One region of the Rossellomorea sp. GCM10028870 genome, then DNA from elsewhere that is predicted to be linked to it. Evidence: predicted binding sites of a transcription regulator. Region 1 holds the regulator's gene; each other region holds the start of a gene.

What was found. Region 1 encodes LexA, which represses DNA repair genes until DNA is damaged. Its sites were predicted from a motif close to CGAACATATGTTCG; they were not measured.
Region 2: the regulator LexA is predicted to act here: its motif matches at 1,518-1,531, upstream of uvrB (excinuclease ABC subunit UvrB).
Region 3: the regulator LexA is predicted to act here: its motif matches at 1,642-1,655, upstream of parE (DNA topoisomerase IV subunit B).
Region 4: the regulator LexA is predicted to act here: its motif matches at 1,109-1,122, upstream of ACFQWC_RS03000 (Y-family DNA polymerase).

The regions. Positions count from the first base shown of each region.
Region 1 covers NZ_JBHTGN010000001.1:1,356,239-1,359,454, reverse strand. The annotation lists gene glnA (type I glutamate--ammonia ligase) at 1-802, shown strand, start outside; gene lexA (transcriptional repressor LexA) at 919-1,539, opposite strand; gene yneA (cell division suppressor protein YneA) at 1,696-2,022, shown strand; gene ACFQWC_RS07090 (YneB family resolvase-like protein) at 2,034-2,684, shown strand; gene ACFQWC_RS07085 (DUF896 domain-containing protein) at 2,790-3,023, shown strand.
Region 2 covers NZ_JBHTGN010000003.1:322,255-325,470, forward strand. The annotation lists gene uvrB (excinuclease ABC subunit UvrB) at 1-1,395, opposite strand, end outside; gene ACFQWC_RS15425 (N-acetylmuramoyl-L-alanine amidase) at 2,019-3,216, shown strand, end outside.
Region 3 covers NZ_JBHTGN010000001.1:1,044,607-1,047,822, reverse strand. The annotation lists gene ACFQWC_RS05485 (ABC transporter substrate-binding protein) at 1-848, shown strand, start outside; gene ACFQWC_RS05480 (CoA-binding protein) at 1,034-1,441, shown strand; gene parE (DNA topoisomerase IV subunit B) at 1,740-3,216, shown strand, end outside.
Region 4 covers NZ_JBHTGN010000001.1:591,621-594,836, forward strand. The annotation lists gene ACFQWC_RS02990 (glucose-1-dehydrogenase) at 1-424, shown strand, start outside; gene ACFQWC_RS02995 (EthD family reductase) at 489-791, opposite strand; gene ACFQWC_RS03000 (Y-family DNA polymerase) at 1,189-2,451, shown strand; gene ACFQWC_RS03005 (YolD-like family protein) at 2,473-2,805, shown strand; gene ACFQWC_RS03010 (CDGSH iron-sulfur domain-containing protein) at 2,860-3,075, opposite strand; gene ACFQWC_RS03015 (iron-sulfur cluster biosynthesis family protein) at 3,206-3,216, shown strand, end outside.

The sequences.
Region 1 (3,216 bases):
AATGGGCTTTGAAATCGAAGCATCTCACCACGAAGTTGCTCCTGGTCAACATGAGATCGACTTTAAATATGCAAGTGCATTAAGAGCATGTGATGATATCCAAACATTTAAACTAGTAGTTAAAACGATTGCACGTAAGCATGGTTTGCACGCTACATTCATGCCAAAACCACTATTTGGTGTAAATGGATCAGGAATGCACTGTAACATGTCCCTATTCAAAAATGGGGAAAACTCTTTCTTTGATGAAAAGGGAGATTTGCAATTAAGCGATACAGCTCGTCAATTCCTTGCAGGTATCATTAAACATGCCACTGACTTTACAGCGATCACGAACCCGACTGTAAACTCATACAAACGTTTAGTACCTGGATATGAAGCTCCTTGTTATGTTGCATGGTCTGCTCGTAACCGCAGCCCATTAATCCGTATCCCTGCTTCTCGTGGATTAAGCACACGTGTAGAAGTTCGTAGTGTTGACCCGGCGGCTAACCCATACCTGGCGATGGCTGTATTACTGGCAGCTGGATTAGATGGAATCAAAAATAATCTTCCAGCTCCTAAGCCAATCGACCGCAACATTTATGTCATGGACAAAAAAGAGCGTGAAGAAGCAGGAATCGTAGATCTTCCAGCAACATTACACGCTGCATTAGAAAACCTTAAAACAAATGAAGTAATCGTTAAATCCCTTGGAGAACACATCTTCGAACACTTCGTTGAAGCGAAAGAAATCGAATGGGATATGTTCCGTACACAAGTACACCCATGGGAGCGCGAGCAATACATTCAAATGTATTAATCCTTAAACAGTGGGTCGTAGCAAAAACGCTACGACCCACTGCTTTTTTATTCTTTAATAGTCTTCCAAATTACATAAAAAATTAAGCCGCTATTAAACATAGCGGCTTAAACCTATTAATGTACTTGACGATAAACTCCGACAACTTTTCCTAAAATGGATACATTTCGTAAAATGATCGGATCCATTGTTGAATTCTCTGGTTGTAATCGAACATAATCCTTTTCTTTAAAGAAACGTTTTACAGTCGCTTCATCTTCCTCGGTCATCGCTACGACGATATCTCCATTGTTCGCTGTTTGCTGCTGACGCACGATAACGAAATCCCCATCCAAGATCCCGGCTTCTATCATACTATCACCCATGATTTCCAGCATGAAGACCTGTTCATCAGAAGGTGCCATACGCTCAGGCAGTGGAAAGAATTCTTCTACATTCTCGACAGCAGTGATGGGTTGACCTGCTGTAACCTTACCGATTAAAGGAACGTTCACAACTCGCTGGCGTGGAATCGTATCCTCTTCAAGATTTAAAATTTCGATGGCTCTTGGTTTGGTGGGATCCCGGCGAATGAGGCCTTTACTCTCTAACCTGGCCAGATGTCCGTGTACGGTGGAACTAGAAGCAAGACCAACGGCTTCCCCGATTTCCCGGACGGAAGGTGGATATCCTTTTTCTCTTACTGCAATTTTAATATATTCTAGTATGTCTTGCTGTCTTTTAGACAATTTTGTCATGTTCACGCACCTCTATTATAGATCTTATGTTCCCATTATAGCATGTCTTTCCAGCTGATACAAACATAAGTTCGAATTTCTGTTGACACCAAACGAATGTTCGTATTACAATAAAAATAACAAAACAGAACAAACATTCGTATGGAGGTATTTTTTATGTTATCACACATTTGGAATCGTTTCTCTTACATTATTATATTATTTGTTTTAGCGCTTTTTTCTGCAGCCTATTTACTATTTGTCATGGCAGATCAACCGTCTTATCAAAGTATCACCGTTCAGGATGGAGACACGCTCTGGACTATTGCCAAACAATATAATGAAGAATACTCTATGACAGTGGAAGAATTTATCGCTTGGGTAGGAGAGGAAAATAATCTCACATCATTCTCGATCAAGCCCGGTGAATCACTTGTGTTACCTATAGAAAATCCGACATTATCCACCCATTCAGATTATGAATTGGTAATGAACGAAGAATAGAGGGATAGAAGATGAAGGCAGTAATTTACTGCAGAGTAAGTACAAAGAAAGACACACAGGAAACATCTTTGGAACGTCAAGAAGAGGAATTAGTGAAATTAGCACAAGAACACCAATACGAAGTGGCTGCTATCATAAAAGATCAAGCAAGCGGTTTTGAATTAGATCGTCCTGGTGTTCTGGAACTTCTTGATTTGATTAAAGGTGAGTCGATTGCGGCTGTTCTCATACAGGACGAAACAAGGATTGGCAGGGGAAATGCAAAAATTGCCCTCATTCATTGTCTATTAAAAGAGGAAGTTAAGATTATTAGTCAAACACATAGTGGCGAGCTTCACTTATCTGAATCAGATTCCATGGTGATTAATATCGTGAGCATGGTTGAAGAATACCAAAGGAAACTCCATAATTTGAAAATCAGACGAGGAATGAAAAGGGCAGTGGAAAATGGTTTTCAACCTCATAAAAATCTAAAGAATAAAGGGAATCTAGATGGAAGAGAGCGGATTGAAGTACCCGTTGAGGAAATTGTCAGGTTAAGAAAGAATGAACTGACTTTTGCTGAAATTGCAGCTACACTAAGAGGGTTTGGGTATGACGTCTCCAAAGCTACCGTACATAGGCGTTTTAAAGAATATATGGCTTCATTGGAAAATGCGTAACTCTTGTTTTATCTCCTTTAATCTAGTAACATGACGATAGTATGACGCTTAACTTTCAGTTGTGTTTTAGATTTTGCCGACTATGCAATAAAGGAGTTTTTATAGATGCTTTCAAAAACGAAAATGAATCGAATCAATGAACTTGCCAAAAAGTCTAAAAGCACTGGACTAACAGAACAAGAAGCAAAAGAGCAGTCCAAGTTGAGAAAAGAATACCTGGAAACGTTTCGTCAATCGATGAAAGGGACCATTGAAAATACAAGAATCTTTGATCCGGAAGGTAATGAGGTGACCCCTAAGAAGATCCAGGATATCCAAAGTAAAAAGAAAATGCATTAAGTTAACGAGCTGTCAGGTCTGATATAAATGGACCTGGCGTTTTTTGTTGCGGGGTGACGACAAAACTTAAAAGTAGAGCGATAAAGTACTTGCCAATTCCTTAAGTATCATTCTGCTACGGCCTCTACCCCCTCGTCATGCTGCATGCTTGTCGTGTCTGATAAAGCCGTCTCCGTTCCTGAAATTTAAGGGT
Region 2 (3,216 bases), on a different contig from region 1:
CAGATAGGCAGAGAGATCCTCGGACATTTTTTTCGTTAAGGTGGTCACCAGGACACGCTCGTTTTTCTCAATCCGTTCATTGATCTCACCTAACAAATCATCAATTTGCCCTTCGATTGGCCGCACCTCGATGAGTGGATCCAGCAGTCCGGTTGGGCGGATGATCTGCTCGACCATTTCAGGACTGTGTTCCAACTCATATGGTCCCGGAGTTGCCGAAACATAGAGAAGCTGCTGGGTTTTCTTTTCAAACTCCTCGAAGCGCAGGGGACGATTGTCCATGGCTGAAGGCAGGCGGAATCCGTGATCCACAAGCACCTTTTTACGGGCCTGATCCCCGTTGAACATCCCCCTGATTTGAGGTAACGTCACATGGGACTCATCGACCACAATTAAGAAGTCGTCTGGAAAATAATCCAGAAGAGTATACGGAGTCGACCCGGCCGGCCTTAGTGTCAAGTGACGGGAGTAGTTTTCAATCCCCGAGCAAAAGCCCATCTCCCGCATCATCTCCAGATCGTAACGGGTACGCTGCTCTAAACGCTGGGCCTCTAGCAGTTTATTTTCTTCTTTCATGATGGCTAGCTGCTCTTCAAGCTCTTTTTCAATATTCTTGATGGCTACCTGTAATTTTTCTTCACGGGTTACGAAGTGGGAAGCAGGAAAAATCGCGATATGATCTCGATCGCCCATGATTTCGCCGGTCAGGGCATCCACTTCACGAATCCGGTCGATTTCATCTCCGAAAAACTCTACACGCATACAGTGTTCATCCCGGGAAGCCGGGAAAATTTCCACTACATCGCCTCGCACACGGAAGGTTCCACGCTGGAAGTCGATATCATTTCGTTCATATTGTATATCCACAAGCTTACGCAGCAATTGATTTCGTTCGATTTCCATCCCGGTTCTGAGGGAAAGGACGAGCTCCCGATATTCTTCCGGGTTACCTAAACCGTAAATACAGGACACGCTGGCAATGATGATGACATCTTTTCGCTCAAACAAAGAAGATGTAGCAGAGTGCCTGAGTTTATCGATTTCATCATTGATGCTGGCATCCTTCTCGATAAACGTATCCGTTTGAGGAACGTATGCCTCCGGCTGATAATAGTCGTAGTAACTGACAAAATATTCAACGGCGTTATCAGGAAAAAACTCTTTGAATTCGCTGTAGAGCTGTCCTGCCAACGTTTTATTATGAGCAATGATGAGGGTCGGCTTTTCAACCTGCTTGATTACATTGGAAACAGTGAATGTCTTTCCGGTCCCTGTTGCCCCAAGTAAGGTTTGATGACGTTTCCCTTCATTTATACCTTTAACCAATTTTTCAATTGCCAGGGGCTGATCTCCCTCTGGTTTATATTTAGACTTGAGCTCGAATTGATCTTTCACCGTGAAACCTCCTATAATAAAGGACTGCTACCTTGTATTTACCTACTTATACCCATCTTAAACACTGTCCATTCATCTATACACATTCTACCACATTTCCTACATTATTAACCAATAATAAGCGAACAAAAGTTCGTTTTTCTTGATATTTAAGGGTCGGACCTCATGAAACGTCCTCTTGGTTGTGGATAACATTCGGTGAAGTAGCAAATTAGAGGCTTGAATTGAGATTTCGACATTTTACGGGAGGTGACAAAGAAATTTTCGACACAATCCGAGCATTTCTATACACACCCTGTGTACAACTATGTGTATAAGTCGATATTCCTTGTGGAAAATCCCTAAACTTATTCACAATTCGTCAAAATTCTTGTGAACAATGTTGATGAATGCGTATTCAATCTGTGAATAACCCGTCCACCACTTCATTTATTCACACTATTCTTTATTTATCCACAATTAAGAAACCTCTAACTGAAATGCTTTCTACCACATCATAAGGCTTATCCCGACACAAATATTCATCTAGGCATATCCCTAATAATTGATTGACTATTCTGTCTTATTTCCAATAAGCTTTTTTATAAGTTCTACAAAAAATACATAGTGTTCAGGAGGAATGTATGAAGAAAAAATCTAAATGGCTACAAGTCGCCGGTTCCCTTAGTTTAACGGGATTTCTGTTGAGTTCCACCATTACCCCGATGGCACCATCGATCACCTCTCATGGAGTGGCAAAAGCTGAAGTTGTCGATTCACTCGAGTTGCAAAAAGCGTTCCAACAAGCTGCGCAGGAATTCAATGTCCCAGTTGAAATTCTACTTGCAGTGGGGTATAACGTATCACTGTGGGAGCATCACGACGGAAAGCCAAGTGCTTCCGGAGGCTACGGATTGATGCATCTGACGGATGTTAATACTGATCGTTTAGAAGATACCCACAGCGATGAACCCGCTCATATGTTTTTATCCGGTAAAGAGGACGCAGACGCTCAGCCCTTAGAAAAATCAACACTGAAAATCGAATCTACATTAGACATCCATGATCCAAAACTTCACACTCTGAATACCGCAGCTGAACTACTCTCTCTTCAACCAGAAACGTTAAAACAAAATAAAAAGCAAAATATCCGCGGTGCTGCAGCACTTCTGGCACAGTATGCCAAAGATACCACTGGAAAAACACCCTCTGACATAAACGGATGGTATGGGGCAGTCGCAAAATACAGCGGTTCAAACGACTACTCGGGAGCGAAGGACTTTGCGGACCGTGTATACGAGACAATCAATAATGGGGTGACGAAACAAACAGAGGATGGATCTTCCTTAACGTTAGCGCCTAAACAAACCAGCCCTAATCAAGAATCAATCCAATCGTTAAACTTAAAAATGGATACTGAAGAAACTGGGGCCGATTGTCCGAATGGCCTTTCATGTCATTACGTTCCGGCAGCTTACAAGAAGATTGACTGGGGCGGCGGGACCTACTATGAAACTTCATACGGCAATTACGACATTGCAAACAGACCGCATGACAATCAGGAAATCAAGTACATCGTCCTCCACGACACAGAAATCAGCTATGATTTAACCAAAACCGTGTTTCAGCGGGAATGGACCCAGGCTTCCGCTCATTATGTGATCCGTTCTTCCGACGGTGATATCACGCAAATGGTGGACAATAAAGATGTGGCCTGGCATGCCGGAAACTGGTATTTCAACTCCAAGAGCATTGGGATCGAGCACGAAGGTATCGCCATTGAGGGGGCAGCCTGGTATAACGAACAACTGTATCATGCATCAGCCCGATTAGTAAAACATC
Region 3 (3,216 bases), 310 kb from region 1:
TCGCTGGTTGCGGAAATGGTGGGGGGAAAGACACGATTACGGTTTCAGGCAAGATGTGGACCGAGCAGTTTATCTTAACTCAAATGATGGCAGAGCTTCTCAAAGAGAAAACAGATCTCGATGTTAAGGTGGAAGAAGGATTGGGGGAAGTATCGATTCTGACACCCGCTCTTGAAAAAGGCGATATCGACGTATATATCGAGTACACAGGAACTGGACTGGAAGCGGTTCTAAAAGAGCAAGCGGCAGAAGGGGCTTCAGCTGAGGAAATTCTGTCTCAAGTACGTAAAGGATACGAGGAAAAGTTTAATGTGACATGGTTAAAACCACTAGGATTCGAAAACACGTATACTCTTGCTTATACTCAAGACCAGGAATTCGATGCCAAAACATTCTCTGACCTTGTACCCCTATCGAAAGATTTAAGTTTTGGTGCGCCTCATCAATTCTATGAGCGTGAAGGTGATGGGTACGATGCATTTGCTGAAGCTTACGGATACGAATTCAAAGCGAAAGAAAGCTTCGATCCTAACATTATGTATGAAGCAGTGAAGAACGGAGACGTCGATATTATTCCGGCCTTTACTACCGATGGAAGAATACAACGTTACAACCTGAAAACGACTACTGATGACAAAGGGTTCTTCCCACCATATGATGCCGCACCAATCATCCGTCAGGAAGTTCTGGAAGAGCACCCTGAAGTCGAGGAAGTCCTGAATGAATTAGCAGGACAAATCTCTGAAGAAGAGATGAGTGAGATGAATGCCAAAGTGGATATGGATAAAAAAGACCCAAAAGAAGTCGCACGGGAATTTCTTATTTCCAAAGGATTAATTGAAGAGTAAGATGTTTAAGCGTGTCAGGTAGGATTAAGGAGCTTCCTTTTGTCCATCTGACACTTTGTTCTCTTTAGAATAATTTTATAAAATTTTGAAAAGTTAAAGGGAAATATGGTATAAAAGAAGAATAGGACTTAAGGAACAGACAAAGAATGAATGGATAAGGATCGATGAAGGAGTTGTGATCACCCATGGAAAACCCATCCCGAGAAGAAATCGGAAACATTCTTAAACAATCAAAACGCATTGCGGTGATTGGATTAAGTGATAATCCAGCACGAACATCTTATATGGTATCCAAAGCCATGCAGGATCAAGGCTATGAGATTATTCCTGTAAACCCAACCATTGAGTCGGCATTAGGCGTTAAAGCAGTTCCCACCCTGAAAGAGGTGGAAGGGCCGATTGATATTGTCAATGTATTTCGCCGCTCAGAATTTTTGCCTGAGATCGCGAAAGAGTTTGATGAAATCGATTCTAACGTTTTTTGGGCGCAACTTGGTGTAATGAACGAAGAGGCTTATCGCTTTTTGAAAGAACGTGGGTATACAGTCATTATGGATCGCTGTATTAAGGTTGAACATGCTTTAACCAAATAATTCTCACTCGTAACAAGCGGCTCTTACCGCTTGTTTTTTTTCGGATGGATGGTTCTCAATTACCACTGAAAAAAACAGGGCAACACAAAAGAAATACAGGCGCAATTTAGACCTGTCACAGTAATTACATTTGCGAAAATCAAATAAAACGCTACAATATAGCATAGTGGTTTACCTCAGAAATGATTAAAACAGGTAAACGAACAAACGTTCTTGTGTTATAGTTAATATATACATAACCAATAATACCGTACAAGTAATTGTTTTCGGTTAGAGAAGTTTTGAAAGGGGAATGTTCGTGGCCAACCAGAATAAGACCATGGATTACAATGATGATGCCATTCAAGTATTAGAAGGTTTAGAAGCCGTCCGGAAGAGACCTGGAATGTATATAGGCTCTACAGATTCAAGAGGTTTGCATCATTTAGTATACGAAATTGTCGATAACTCGGTGGATGAAGCATTAGCTGGCTTCGGAAGTGAGATTATTGTTACGATACATAAGGATAATAGCATCTCAGTGCAAGATAAAGGCCGGGGGATGCCAACTGGTATGCATAAACTAGGAAAGCCGACTCCCGAAGTTATTTTGACTGTGCTACATGCCGGTGGGAAATTCGGACAAGGTGGTTACAAGACCAGTGGTGGATTGCATGGTGTAGGTGCCTCAGTCGTAAATGCCCTCTCCGAATGGCTTATTGTGACGATTGAAAGAGATGGAACGAAGTATGAGCAACGTTTTACAAAAGGTGGAAAACCGGAAACCACTCTTGAGAAGATTGGGAAAACGAAAAAATCAGGAACATGTATCCATTTCAAACCTGATCCGGAGATTTTCAGTAATACCACGTATAATTACGAAACGCTATGTGAGCGTCTAAGGGAATCTGCCTTCCTGCTAAAAGGATTAAAAATTGAAATCATTGACGAGCGTCATGATCAGAAGGAAGTCTTTCACTTCGAAAGTGGCATACAGGCCTTTGTTCAATACCTTAACGAAGAAAAAGATGTGCTTCATAACGTTGCTTTCTTTGAAGGGGAACACCATACCATTGAAGTGGAATTCTCTTTTCAGTTTAACGACGGTTTCTCGGAAAACATTCTGTCTTTCGTAAACAATGTTCGTACAAAAGACGGAGGTACCCACGAAGCCGGAGCAAAGACAGCGATGACCCGTGTCTTTAATGAGTACGCTCGTAAAGTTGGGATTCTAAAAGATCGGGACAAAAATCTTGAAGGGACCGACATTCGTGAAGGGCTGGCGAGCATTGTTTCTGTACGTATACCGGAGCATCTCCTTCAGTTTGAGGGGCAGACGAAAGGAAAGCTTGGCACAAGTGAAGCACGTTCAGCTGTGGATGCAGTTGTTTCCGAGCATCTTCTCTATTTCTTAGAAGAAAATCCTGATACAAGTTCCCTTCTTATTAAAAAATCCATTAAAGCGGCTCAAGCCCGCGAAGCGGCACGTAAAGCAAGGGAAGATGCACGCAACGGAAAGAAACGTAAGCGTTCTGAAACCGTTCTATCTGGTAAATTAACACCGGCTCAATCGAGAAACCCTCAGCGTAACGAGCTTTACCTGGTGGAGGGTGATTCGGCAGGAGGTTCTGCGAAACAAGGTCGTGATCGTAAATTCCAAGCGATTCTACCACTTCGGGGGAAAGTCATCAATACGGAAAAAGCAAAGCTGCAGGATATCTTCAAAAACGAAGAAATCAATACAATCATCCATGCAATTGGTGGCGGGGTCGGTCCTGAATTCAACGTCGACGATA
Region 4 (3,216 bases), 760 kb from region 1:
TCTCGGATGCCGTGAAGCTGCGAAATACATGCTCGATCATAACATCAAAGGATCGATCATCAATGTTTCTTCTGTTCATGAAATCATTCCGTGGCCTCACTTTGCGCACTATGCAGCCAGTAAGGGTGGGGTGAAATTATTAATGGAAAGTCTTGCGTTAGAATTCGCACCCGATGGAATCCGGGTAAACAATATTGCTCCCGGGGCCATTGACACTCCCATCAATGCCGAGAAATTTTCTGATCCTGAAAAGAAAAAAGGAGTGGAGAAACTCATTCCAATGGGCTATATCGGGGAACCCGAACAGGTGGCTTCCTGCGCAGCTTTTCTAGCCTCGGATCAGGCAAGCTACGTCACCGGAACGACACTCATCGCCGATGGGGGCATGACGAAATATCCAGGATTCCAAGCCGGGAGAGGTTGATGGGAAAATGGCCAAAATCACACGTTGATTTTGGCTTTTCTTATTTTTGGCAGAGTAAGTATTCTTAATCGACTATGGTGATAATCGGTGGTTTCTCTAAGTATTTCATGAAGTTCGGAACATCGTCTCCAACCGCTTTCCATTCTTCAGAATTAAACGCTTCTTTCATATCTGCTTTGTTTTCAAATTCGATCTCCGTTATTAAGTAGAGTGACAAATCCGTATTTTGATTGGATAACACCCGCTGTACATTCGCATTTTTTACATGAGGAACCTTTCCAGCTATCGGCATATGGGTGTTGAAGTAATATTCCTCGAACCCTTCCTGATCCTTTGGCTTTTCATACATCACAATCACTTTCGCCATGTTACTCCTCCTCGCCCTGACAATTTGTGTTCATTTGAATTTTAGCAATTATAGGAAAATGCGACTATGAATTTCATAACAAAAATATCGACAGAATTTGACTTTGGTGTGACCCTGATTGCTTGTCGCCCCAGGGCGAGCCCCTTCCGCTTTTCTTGATCCAGCTGCAGGGCTTAGAGGCTCGAGGTCATAAGTCAAACATACCAAAAAGGCAAAGAGCGCCTTTCCGGTATGTTCGCCTTATGCTTGTCGGTCCTGCTCAAGCCGCCTCCGGTTTTCTTGTTATTCTCTCCATTTCCATTTATTTAAGTTGAAAGGGAACGTATATTCGGTTAGAATCATAGATATACTATATGAGAACGTTTGTTCTATTTTAGGTAAAATGGAGGACGAGGATATGACTGTCGATTACAGTGTGCTGCCACACCACAAGATTCTGTGCATCGATATGAAGAGCTTTTATGCTAGCTGTTCGGCTGTCATGCTGGGTCTTGATCCCCTTGAATGCCATTTGGCTGTAGTAGGGGATAGGGACCGCCAAGGAAGTATTGTGTTAGCGGCATCACCCAGGTTGAAGAAGGACTTTGGGATCAAAACGGGCTCGCGGATGTTTGAAATCCCAAAGGATCCGCGCATCCGGCTTGTAGAGCCGAAAATGGCGACGTATGTCAGGATATCGACTGAATTGACCCGGTTATTCCACCGCTACGTACCGAAAGATGCCATTCATACGTATAGCGTGGACGAAAGCTTTATCAAGATTGATGGAGCGACGAATCTCTGGGGAGATGCCACGACTGTTGCACGTAAAATCAGAGATGATATGGAAAGGGAGTTTCAGCTGCCGTGCGCCATAGGAATCGGTCCCAATATGCTGTTGTCTAAGTTGTGCCTGGATCTTGAAGCAAAAAAAGAGGGTATTGCCGAATGGACCTATGAAGACGTTCCGGAAAAGCTGTGGCCGCTATCGCCTTTACGTGAAATGTGGGGGATTGGCGGGCGCCTCGAAAAGACGCTCAATCGCATGGGGATTTTCTCTATTGGCCAATTGGCGCAGTATGACCTGGAGAAGCTGGAGGCCAAGTTCGGCGTTATGGGAAATCAACTCTATTACCACGCATGGGGAGTTGATTTATCTGAAATAGGAGCTCCGATCATGGATGGTCAAATCAGCTTTGGCAAGGGGCAGATCCTGCTTCGCGATTATAAGGAGAAAGAGGAAATCAAACGTGTCATTTTAGAAATGTGTGAAGAAGTCGCCAGACGCGCCCGCACCCATCGCAAGTCGGGGAGAACAATAAGCTTTGGCGTCGGTTACAGTCACGAAGAATTTGGTGGAGGGTTTCACCGGTCGCGGACCATCGAGGAGCCGACCAATATCACCATGGATTTATATCGTGTATGCCTGGAGTTATTCGAAGAGAATTACAACGGGAAAACTGTACGGAAAATCAACATCGCTCTTTCAAATATTGTAGATGATGGAGCCTTGCAGATTTCTTTGTTCGAGCCGAATCGATGGGAGAAGCGGGAGCTAGGGTATGTAGTGGACCGCATCCGAAATAAATATGGATCGGCAGCCCTTCTCCGGGCCGTATCCTATACAGAAGCAGGAACAGCAAGGCATCGTGCCCGCCTGGTGGGTGGACATAAATCGTAATAAATATAGGAGGTGAGAGAGTTGATCCGCGATCGAGGAAGAATCAAATGGACATCTATGATGCTGCCGGAGCATGTGAAGCTCCTAAGGGATTGGGCAAAGGAAGATACGCACGAGAAGAGGATCGAACTTGACGAGCAGGAACTGGTCAGGATGAATGAAGTCGTGTCAGAGGCGATGGAGTTTGGCAAATTGGTGTCGATTACTCACTATGTAAAGCACCGTCATCAATTATCGATTGGAACCGTTCACCACGTCGACTCACTGGAAGGGAAGCTGCACGTCGTAGACAGGTTCGAAGACGTACACTATATTCCACTTGCAAGCGTTGTGGACATTCGCTTTTTCGATTGACAGCCCCATGAAAAGAGAGACTTCACAAGGGTGAAGTCTCTCTTTTCATTCCATTTACTCTTCGTCCAATACTTTTTCTGCCCGCACACATGATTCGAATTTTCCTTTATGAGATGCGTCACAAAACGGCATGTTTGTAGATAAGCCACAACGGCAAAGGGTAAACACTTGTTTCGTTGGAAATACATTTCCGTCAGCGTCAATTAGCTCCACGTCACCGCTTACACGAAAAGAACCATTATCATTCACTTTAATTTGAGCTTTTGCCATGAAAAACCACCCTTTCTAGAAAATACAAAAGAATCCCCCTTATCGATAGTAAATTGAAAACAGGAAAAATGCAATATTCTAAAGGAAACAAATGAAATGTGATAGGATAAGGGATAGAGGAGGTCGTCGAATGAAAATCGA